DNA from 2 places in the Vibrio sp. A37 genome. Region 1 is predicted to be linked to the other one. Evidence: predicted binding sites of a transcription regulator. Region 1 holds the regulator's gene; the other holds the start of a gene.
What was found. The regulator CRP, encoded in region 1, controls carbon source genes, mostly activating them, when cyclic AMP is high. The targets are predictions, from matches to a motif close to TGTGANNNNNNTCACA.

Region 1 (5,742 bases):
TCGAGGCAATGTTAATTTATTGCTTTTGCTCAAATGGTTAGATGAACAACAAGTCACTTTTAAAGAAGAGGATTGGCACAAGGTTGAGGAGTGCTTAGGCCGCTCAGAAACTCTGTTAAATAGTTATCGAGAGTTGCGTCGTAAATACAAGCAGCATTTACCAGACACCTTGTATAGAGAGTCACTGCAATTCGAATTACAACTAGAAAAGCAGCAACAATCCGATCTAGTCGAATGCATCAACACAATCCCTCTCGTAACCAATCAGGGCGCTCCGCTTACTTTGCGTTACTGCCGCCAGTTAGGGGGAGAACGTTTATATTCAGCGTTTTCTGCTCCAGCATCCAGATATACCTAAGCATAAAATATAACAGGGGAAGATGTGATTATACCGTGGCAAAAAATTGAGCCTGAAACACTGCGCAACCTCATCAGAGAGTTTGTATTGCGTGAAGGGACTGACTATGGTGAAAAAGAGATATCATTAGAAGATAAAATTGACCAAGTTAAGTCTCAACTCGAATCAAATGAAGCTTGTGTTGTCTTCTCAGAGCTGCATGAGACTGTAGATATACAGCTACGCAACACTTTTCAACATGATATTTCATAGCCCATTCACTTCCTGTTATAGTCAAGTGCAAACAGGTGAGTACGATTTAAGACAAGGTCCGTCATGTCAGCAAAACATCCGATAATAGCCGTCACTGGTTCCTCCGGTGCGGGAACAACTACGACTTCAGAAGCTTTCAGAAAAATGTTTAACATGATGAAAGTAAAGCCGGCTTGGGTTGAAGGGGACAGCTTTCATAAGTTTACTCGCCCAGAAATGGACGTCGAAATTAGGAAAGCCAGAGAACAAGGTCGTCACATCAGCTATTTTGGCCCTCAAGCCAATGATTTCCCCGCGTTAGAAGAATTCTTCAAGAAATTTGGTAATGAAGGTGTCGGAAAGGTTCGTCGATATCTGCACACCTTTGATGAAGCGGTTCCATACAATCAAATGCCAGGTACGTTTACGCCTTGGCAAGAGTTACCTGAAAACTCAGACGTACTTTTCTACGAAGGCTTACACGGTGGCGTCGTTGATGACGATGTCAATGTTGCCCAACACGTTGACCTACTTATTGGCATGGTCCCCATTGTAAACTTAGAATGGATTCAGAAATTTGTTCGTGATACTCGAGATAGAGGCCACTCCAGAGAAGCGGTCATGGACTCGATTGTTCGCTCAATGGATGACTATCTCAACTTCATTACACCACAATTTTCTCGAACTCATATCAATTTTCAGCGTGTCCCGACCGTCGATACTTCCAACCCACTCAACGCAAAGGGTATTCCTAGCCTAGACGAAAGCTTTGTGGTGATTCGCTTGCGTGGTATCAAGAACGTCGACTTTCCATACCTCCTAGCTATGATTGATGGTTCATTCATGTCTCGTCATAATACCCTTGTGGTACCTGGAGGTAAGATGAGTTTTGCCATGGAACTGATCGTCAGACCAATACTTCAACAACTGATCGAGACGGGCAAGATTGGTTAAAAATTAGACACCAGTCGTGTTTAGTTTTCATACCGTGATCCTATGCACACTTTTGCGCTTAAAATGGGGCCATCTACCCCATTAAAGTCAAGAAATCGAGCTCGAAAAAGGATACTATTTGAATGCGAGACACAAGATAGCTTGCAGCATAAGGAAAGAGTTCTTATCCTAATAAACCCATTGGGCTTAGCTAAAATACGGAAAGCAGCAAGCGTCCCCTGCAGAGGAAGTGAGATATTATGGTTCTAGGTAAACCTCAAACTGATCCAACGTTAGAATGGTTTCTTTCACATTGTCATATTCACAAGTACCCTTCAAAAAGCACGTTAATTCATGCGGGCGAGAAGGCGGAAACTTTATATTACATTGTTAAAGGTTCTGTAGCGGTTCTGATCAAAGACGAAGAAGGTAAGGAAATGATCCTTTCTTACCTAAATCAAGGCGATTTCATCGGTGAGCTCGGTCTATTTGAAGAGGATCAAGAGCGCACAGCATGGGTTAGAGCTAAGTCTCCTTGTGAGGTAGCAGAAATTTCGTTTAAGAAATTCCGCCAGCTAATCCAAGTTAACCCAGACATCCTGATGAGACTGTCTTCACAGATTGCAAGCCGTCTAAAAGTAACCAGTCAGAAAGTGGGCGATTTAGCCTTCCTAGACGTTACTGGACGTATTGCTCAAACGTTATTGAATCTTGCGAAACAACCAGACGCAATGACTCACCCTGACGGTATGCAAATCAAGATCACTCGCCAAGAGATCGGCCAAATAGTAGGTTGTTCTCGTGAAACGGTAGGTCGTATCTTGAAGATGCTCGAAGAGCAGAATCTAATTTCTGCACACGGTAAAACTATTGTGGTTTACGGTACTCGATAAGCATCGAACAACACCCTACGAAAAAACAGGCCACCTAAATCGGTGGCCGTTTTATTTCTGTCACTTTTTAGTGTGGTATTACTTTGAGTCCGTACTTTCAAAAATCTTATCTGCTGAAGCGGCAACAAAGCCTGGGTATAACTCACCACTTGCCATTGAGTAGCGTTTAGCAAATTCATAAAAGCCGCCCGGAATAGACTGAGCACCATCACTGAAGACTACATCGACTTTATCTGCCATTGTTGATGACTGCTCTAGCAACACTTCAGGGGAACCTTTCACTTCACCACCAGAGGTATTGATCCTAAAGCCAGCATCTCGCAAATAGTCATTGACGCCTTGCACCTCAGAAAATCGATTCAGTTGATTAACACTAACGGTAAAATGATTCGCACCATATCCATGCGCTGCGAGCCAAGCCGCATACTCACTTTCCTTAGCTAAAATCAGATAGTCTTGGTAACTGACTTGCCAAGGCCTTCCTGAATAAATGAAGTCATCAGCACCCACCACTTGTGAGGTCACTTGAGAAATCAGCGTTTTGACGATGCTTTGCACCTGAGGGGAAAATTTTTCAACTTCCAACTCACTAATGAACACTTTAGGCTGGGTCGAATCTGGATGCTCATAATGCTTAGCGACTAAGTGCTTACTTTCAAACACATAATCACCACACTCTTTGTAGCCAAGATCGATAAAGTGTTTTGCTAGCGCATCAAGACCAACCGGCGCTAAGTTAAATGTTCGCAAAGCAATGTGATCATTGATCAACGCTTCATCTTCTTGCAAAAGATCATGAACTTGATGGGCTGAAGGACACAACCTTTGGATGTAATCATTCCAGATTAACTGGAAAAATAATGCAGGCGTCATGACGTCTCCTTTTTACAATTTGATTCCTGGGCTTAGCGTATCTGGAAGCACTGTTGACTGCCCTTCCATTGAAGCCATAGGGTAAGCACAATAATCCGCTGCGTAGTACGCACTTGGCCTTAAATTACCCGACGCACCAGGTCCACCAAACGGAGCGTCACCACTTGCACCTGTCAGCTGCCTATTGCGATTCACGATACCCGCACGGATATGATCAACAAAATACTCCCACTCAGAATCTTTAGTAGACACTAAACCTGCGGACAAGCCATAGCGTGTGTCATTGGCTAGCTCTACCGCCTCTTGGAGCGTGCTGTATCTAACGACTTGGAGCAGCGGCCCAAAATACTCTTCATCAGGAAGTTCTTGAATAGCGCTTACATCAATAATTCCCGGTGTCACAAATGCAGCCTCACCCGCTTTCGCTTCGAGCAAACTTTGCCCTCCAAGAGATTGAAGGTTCTTTTGTGCATTCAAAATAAACTCAGCCGCTTGCATTGAGATCTGTGGCCCCATAAATGGTGCTGGCTCTGCAAACGGTTCACCCACTTGTATATTTTTTGTTGCTTCAACTAAACGAGACAGCAGCTGGTCACCTTTATCTCCTTTCGGAACGTAAAGACGCCTAGCGCAAGTACAACGTTGACCAGCACTAATAAATGCAGATTGGATAATGGTGTAAACCGTTGCATCAAGCTCACCAAACAGCTCGGATATCACCATTGGGTTATTGCCACCCATTTCCAATGCCAGCATTTTACCTGGTTGGCCTGCGAATTGGCGATGGAGGATGTGTCCCGTATTTGCGCTGCCCGTAAACAGCACACCGTCAATACCCCTTGCTTCGGCTAGAGCAATCCCTGTCTCTTTTGCACCCTGAACTAAGTTAATCACGCCATCGGGCAAACCAGCTTGTTGCCACAACTTCATAGCAAACTCACCAATCCAAGGTGTCAACTCAGATGGTTTGAATACGACTGTGTTACCTGCAAGAAGCGCAGGAACAATGTGCCCATTCGGTAGGTGACCCGGGAAGTTATAAGGACCAAATACTGCCATGACACCTAGTGGACGATGGCGCAATACAATCTGATTGCCAGCCGCTTCTCGTGTCACTTCACCAGTACGGTCATGATAAGCACGGATAGAAATCGCTATCTTTCCTGCCATTGCGGCAGCTTCTGTGCGTGTTTCCCACAGCGGCTTTCCCGTCTCTTGGGCGATAATCTTTGCGATTTCTTCGCTATTTTGTTTCACCAACTCTGCAAATGCTAAAACAACCTTTTCACGGTCAGCAAAACTGGTTTTCTTCCAAGACAAATAAGCACTACGAGCAGCGGCAACAGCTTCTACAACCTGACTTGTGGTCGCACTTTTCCCCTGCCAAATTTCTTCATTATTGTAAGGGCTGATTGAGCTTATTGACTCGCCCTCACCTTGTTGCCACTTTCCGGCAATCCATTGAGTCATAATCATGTACCTTATCTATAACGCCAATATTCTCACTTTGTTCCCATCTTCCACTAACAACGCTTTTGCGACTTCTTCAGCCATCAATACACTCTCTGTTTCGTGGTCATACGCTAACTTGGCAGTAGTCGCACGAAAGTTTTCGAACGAAGTGTTACTGACTAAGTAGTCTTGCGAGCTTGAGTGTTCACAAATCTGCACGGTCGCTTTCGCAGAATGACGCACCGATTCAATGTTTTTTCGATCGCACTCAACCGTTGGACCCCCATCAAAAATATCCACATAATTTCGGCAACTGAAACCTTCTCGCTCAAGCAGTTTTAGAGCTGGCTTAGTATTGTCATGAACCTTGCCTATCACAGCCTGCGCTTCTGCACTGAGTAAGTTGATATAAATGGGCAGTTTTGGCATCAGATCGGCGATAAAACCTTTTTTACCAATGCCTGTCAGGTAATCTGCTAAGGTGAAGTCAATAGAAAAAAAGTGCTCTTGAAGCCATTGCCAAAATGGAGAATTACCATCAGCATCAGATACACCCCGCATTTCAGCGAAAATAGTCTCGGAAAATCTCTCAGGGTGCTCAGCCATCATCAAGAAACGACATTTAGACATCAGTCGGCCATTCAACCCTTTACGAAAGCTTGGCCGCAAAAATAGTGTACAGATCTCGCTGCAACCGGTGTAGTTATTGCCAAACGTTAGCAATTTCACCACATTATTTACCCCTAGTTTCGGGGATGAGTGAACCACTTTACTAATGTGATAGGAATAAAACGGAACATCCCACCCGATAGAAGCTTCTATCCCTGTAGTTCCAGCAATTTCACCTGTCTCGCTATCGAAGCCAACCATGAGATAACCTTCGTCTCCAGGCTCTAAAACTTCGGATTTGCTAAAACTATATTCTGAGTGTTGAATTCGATTAGTGAGAAGTTCTTCATTTACGGGTAAAGAAGTGAAGCCATGACCAGATTCTACAGCGCA
Region 2 (5,742 bases), on a different contig from region 1:
TGTGCAATTGAAGAAATCCCGGTGCCAAATTCAGAAGTTGAGTGGTTTAGAGATTCATTCAACAGCATCCAAGAGCAATGGAGCCAAAAAGTGGAGCAGTGGAAGTCTGATTGGAACAACTTTTTCTATCAGCAAGTTGAGCGCTCTAAACAACAGAAAAAAGATCACGTTCACTTAGAATCTCTAAATGGTGGTCGCTGGCTTTTTGGCGCGGATGACGTGTATCGTGTTAGTCATTTAGTGGGTGAAAAGTTCGATTCTGGTCTAGCGGATATGCTGATGGTTCATTATCAAACTTACTCTTTAACGCAAAACTTTCTTAACTGTCCACCTGATGACTGTTTCATCGTGCAGATCAAACCAGAAGGCCCACTACGCTCAAGCTCTTTAATGAGTAAGGAAGAAAACCTGTTACATGATTACGAAATGGGGTTTGTTGCGGGTAAGCGTTTCGTAGAGTCGTTCAACAAGGCTTACAAAGGTGATCATTTCGAAACTTGAGTGGAGAGTCTAATAACTATAACAAGTTTTTCATATCGAGCTTTTTGCGCTAGGTAGATTAGATTTCGGTGTGACGGTATGGCGAAGTGACGCGATGCCCATTACAAATAATGTTTCCCTTTTTACATATGCATTTTGATTTTGAGTAGACGATTATTATCAAGTTTGAATGTTTGTACTGATGAACTATCGGGCTGTATGTCAAAGGAATAATGAATAAATCCTTGCTTAACTTCGTCTTTTTTAAAGCATGATGCTTGTCCATGTATTTGATAAGCAACGTCACCTATTGAGTACTCATATATTTCTACATGCGTATGATCTGGTGTAAGGACGAAATCGTAGCCTTCATCAAATCTTGGATATCGGCCTGCAGAAGAACACATAGGTACGAAGTAGGAATCCACTCTCAAGTCACTTCCAAAAGTTTGTGAGGAGCTTTCAACCTTGACGAATACATCACTGACAATTCGTCCATCCAATTGCATTACTTTATATTCAATGACAGCACTGCCTTGGCTAAAAGCATGAAAACTCACACTCATCGTCGCGACAGCCATAATAAAAAAACTGATGAAGCTCTTCATGTGCTCACCTGACACGAATGTGTCAATACCAATCGTGCCTGAATATACAATATGAAACAAAGTGTATATTGATTGGTATTTATTCAGCAAGAAAAAAATGCATGTTTAATTACACGTGTGAATAATTACAGCGATTGAAGTGAGGGTATGGTGTCAAATGTGTGAATTAGCTTATAAAATCAGTTCACGTTGGTAGAAGTCTGTTTCAATATGCTTCGGGTTGGAATACAGGAAGTCCCAGCCATTTCGCGTGTAAAACTTTAAAGCTCTGTTATTTTTTTTACTCACTGAGAGAAGAGCATACTGACAACCAGCGAGTGATAGAGTGTTCAGAATATACTGGTGCACGGATAAGGCTAGTCCAGAGCCTCGGTAATCTGGTTTTAAGTAAATTAAGTGTATGTATCCAGTATTGGGTTTGCCTGAAACACTTCGAAACTCAAGTTGCCCAGAAATCTCTCCATTGACCCACACATGAATGTAAAACCATTCTTTTTGATTCATTCTCTGAGCCATTCTATCTCTATAGCCTTCAAGAAAATCAGTGAATCCGTCGTAAGACAAAAAGCTGCAAAAATACGCATCTTTTCTGGCTTCAATACAAGCATCAAAATGTTGTGCAAGATTTATCGGTTTAAATTCTACATGCATGGCCTAACCAAAAAGGGAAGAGCCCAGACTTTGCCTGGGCGGTAAACATTGATTTAGCACAAATACAGGTTTATGCTGACAAAATTCTCATGCAGTTCGTTGAACCAACCACGTCCATGACATCACCTTGAGTGATAATGACCAAGTCGCCAGAATCGAGTAGTCCTTTATCTTTTAGGGTATCAACTGCTGCTTTTGCAGTGGGTAATCCGGCGTCACCAGTATAGTGGAAATAGACAGGAAAGACACCGCGAAACAGAGTAATGAGCTCGAGTGTACTTTCATTGCGCGACAAGGCAAATATTGGTAATCCCGAACTTAGGCGTGACATCATAAGTGCAGTTCGGCCTGATTCAGTTAAAGTCACTACGGCTTTTACGCCTTTCATATGATTAGCGGCGAACATTGTTGACATGGCAATGGTTTCTTCACCGCTATAGAAGGTTCTATCGACTCGATAAGTAGAACGGTTGATGGCCGACATTTTTTCTGCACCCAAACAGACCTCTGCCATCGATTTAACGGTTTCCACTGGGTATTTTCCTGCAGCTGTTTCCCCTGATAGCATAACCGCATCTGTACCATCTAATACGGCATTGGCGACATCCATGACTTCAGCCCGTGTTGGAACGGCATTTTCAATCATAGATTCCATCATTTGGGTTGCTGTGATTACGGTACGGTTTAAACTGCGTGCGCGACGAATTAGCTGTTTTTGCACACCAATTAGCTCAGGGTCTCCAATTTCGACTCCTAAATCTCCTCGGGCGACCATGACGGCGTCTGAGGCCATGATTATATCATCGATATTTTCTGCGCAATCTACGGTTTCCGCTCGTTCAACCTTGGCGACGAGCTTTGCTTCTAAACCTGCATCCCGAGCCAGTCTACGCGCGTATTTCATGTCTTCACCGTTTCTTGGAAATGAAATGGCGAGGTAGCTTACCTTTATTTCTGCTGCAGTGATAATGTCTTGCTTATCTTTTTCTGTGAGTGCATCGGCGGACAGACCACCCCCTTTCTTATTGATCCCTTTGTTGTTTGATAGCACTCCACCCATAGTGACGCGAGTATGAACTTTGCTGCCCTCAACGGAGGTAACTTTGAGCTGTACCCGTCCGTCATCTAACAACAACAGATCATTTGGCATAACATCTTTTGGGAGCTCTTTATAATCAATACCGACTGCTTCTTGGTGGCCTTCACCCACACTTAACTCCGCATCTAGGGTAAAGCTGTCTCCGACATTGAGGTGTATCTTACCTTCCTTAAAAGTAGATATACGGATTTTGGGCCCTTGCAAGTCGCCGAGAATGGCCACATGGGTACCTAGCTTGGCAGCAATGGTTTTTACTTTGTCTGCTCTTTTTTTGTGATCTTCTGGGCTGCCATGAGAGAAATTTAATCTGACTACATTGGCTCCTGCGGCAATAATTTGTTCTAGATTATCGTCTTTGTCCGTTGAAGGACCGAGAGTAGTGACAATTTTGGTGCGTCGTAATGTCGATGTCATGATGAAGTCCTAGTTTCTTGGGTGGCGGTAGGGACAGAAAACCCTTAGGTAAGTATAAGCAATGTATAGAATTTTAATTTATAAAGTCTAGAATTTTAGTGCGGATTCTAAATTGCTTATTAGAAGCGAGTTTTATGTCACAAGGTGTGCAATATTGTGAATGGTATATAAATTAAATGTAACTATACTTCGTGTCTTTCACTAAATTTTAGAAATATAACTGATTATCCGTGACCCTTGTCACGATGAGCTATCAAAGGGCTTCACAATTACTTCGCAAAGTAAAAAAATTACCGAGTTGTGTAATTCTGGAGTACAAAATGTACATGGCTCACCCTGGCCATATTGATCATATCAAACAGGTCAATGCTGGTCGTGTATATAAGCTCATAGACCAAAAAGGTCCTATTTCTCGAATCGATCTCTCGAAAGAAAGTAGCCTTGCCCCTGCAAGTATCACCAAGATTACGAGAGAGCTGATTGAGGCTCACTTGATCCATGAAACGGTAGTGCAAGAAGCGATCAGTCGTGGACGGCCAGCTGTCGGTTTGCAAGTGAACAATTCGGGTTGGCAGTTTCTTTCGTTGCGCCTTGGTCGTGGCTACCTCACAATTGCTCTACACGAGCTTGGAGGGGAGGTTCTGATTGATACCAAGATTGATATTCATGAACTCGACCAAGATGATGTACTTGCGAGGCTGCTTCATGAGATTGATGAGTTCTTTCAAACTTATGCCCATCATCTTGAACGTGTCACGAGTATCGCTATTACTCTGCCTGGCTTGGTCAATTCAGAGCAAGGCGTTGTGCTAAAAATGCCTCACTACAATGTCGAAAATCTCGCTCTGGGCCCAGAAATATTTAAAGCGACAGGCTTACCCGTGTTTGTAGCCAATGATACTCGAGCTTGGGCGCTCGCTGAGAAGCTTTTTGGTCATTCACAGGATACGGACAACTCTATCTTACTCTCTATCCACCATGGAGTAGGCGCTGGTATTATTTTAGATGGTCATGTACTGCAAGGCAGGTTTGGCAACATTGGTGAACTAGGGCATGTTCAAATTGAGCCAAATGGAAAGCGCTGCCACTGTGGTAATATTGGTTGTCTTGAAACAGTAGCAAGTTCGCAAGCTATTCGAGAAGAAGTCGAAGAGAGGCTTGAAAAAGGTGAAGAGTCTATCCTTAAAGACGTTGAAGGAGAGATCACCATAGAAGGCATATGCGAGGCTGCAGATGGTGGTGATCCACTTGCTGTGGATGTCATTATGGAGCTTGGCCGTTATCTCGGGTCTGCAATTTCAATAGTGGTTAACCTCTTTAACCCAGAAAAGATTCTTATTGGTGGCGTCATTAATCAAGCTAAAGAGATAATTTATCCTCAAGTGTTGAAGTGTATTAAGGCACAAACTCAGCCCAGCTATCATGAAAACCTGAACATCGTAGAATCTCGATTTTACAAGCAAGCGACGATGCCGGGAGCAGCGCTTGTTAAACAAGCACTGTTTGACGGGCGGTTATTAATCAAGGTTGTTGAAGGTTAGGGGGCATTGACCTTTAGAGGCTGATAAAGAATTTTGTCACCTATTCAACTATTTTTTTGTCTTAGAGGCCAGCTATAGACTATTTTAGATATAGATAAGATTTTGTGAGAATCCCTATGTCTGGAGTATTAAATACTGTTGATCAGCGTACTAATCTGGTGGGTGAAAACCGCTTAGAGCTATTATTGTTTAGCCTTAATAGCTCGCAGATTTTTGCTATTAACGTATTTAAAGTTAAAGAAGTCATAAAGTTACCTCCACTAACCAAGATGCCTGGTTCTCATCACCATATCACTGGGGTTGCTTCTTTACGTGGCAATCCGGTACCTGTTATCGACTTAAGAGGTGCTATCGGTTTCCCACCTTCTCGGTTAGAAGATCAAGAAGAAAATCTCATCATTACTGAATACAACCGTTCTGTTCAAGGCTTTCTGGTCGGTCAAGTGCGCAATATTGTAAACACTGCTTGGACTGAAATTCAGCCGCCTCCGAAAACAACTGGGCGTTCTAATTATTTAACTGCGATTACTCAGATTAAAGAAGACGATAATCTACAAATTGTTGAAATCATTGATGTAGAGAAAGTACTCGCGGAGATTGTTGACTACGATGTGTCTATCTCGGAAGGAGTGTTAGACGACGACCTTTCCTCTGAATTGATGGGAAGGAACGTGCTTATTGTCGATGACTCATCTACTGCTCGGGCTCAGGTCAAAGGTACGCTCGAGCAGCTGGGCTTGAATATCATAGAATGCAGAGATGGCCTAGAAGCCTTAAGACTTCTAAAGTCTTGGTGTGATGAAGGCAAAAAAGTTACTGATGAGTTGCTATTAATGATCACTGATGCCGAAATGCCAGAGATGGACGGTTACAAGCTGACTTATGAGATTCGTAATGATGATCGAATGAGTGACTTGCATATTGTCTTAAACACGTCATTAAGCGGCAG

Region 2: the regulator CRP is predicted to act here: its motif matches at 3,482-3,497, upstream of mlc (sugar metabolism global transcriptional regulator Mlc).

The regions. Positions count from the first base shown of each region.
Region 1 covers NZ_JBLNLI010000005.1:160,744-166,485, forward strand. The annotation lists gene ACM2FC_RS10860 (TIGR02444 family protein) at 1-358, shown strand, start outside; gene ACM2FC_RS10865 (YheU family protein) at 383-610, shown strand; gene ACM2FC_RS10870 (phosphoribulokinase) at 674-1,543, shown strand; gene crp (cAMP-activated global transcriptional regulator CRP) at 1,783-2,415, shown strand; gene ACM2FC_RS10880 (DUF1338 domain-containing protein) at 2,494-3,288, opposite strand; gene astD (succinylglutamate-semialdehyde dehydrogenase) at 3,301-4,758, opposite strand; gene astA (arginine N-succinyltransferase) at 4,774-5,742, opposite strand, start outside.
Region 2 covers NZ_JBLNLI010000003.1:274,217-279,958, forward strand. The annotation lists gene ACM2FC_RS07350 (patatin-like phospholipase family protein) at 1-501, shown strand, start outside; gene ACM2FC_RS07355 (hypothetical protein) at 624-1,088, opposite strand; gene ACM2FC_RS07360 (GNAT family N-acetyltransferase) at 1,260-1,739, opposite strand; gene pyk (pyruvate kinase) at 1,810-3,252, opposite strand; gene mlc (sugar metabolism global transcriptional regulator Mlc) at 3,573-4,793, shown strand; gene ACM2FC_RS07375 (chemotaxis protein CheV) at 4,910-5,742, shown strand, end outside.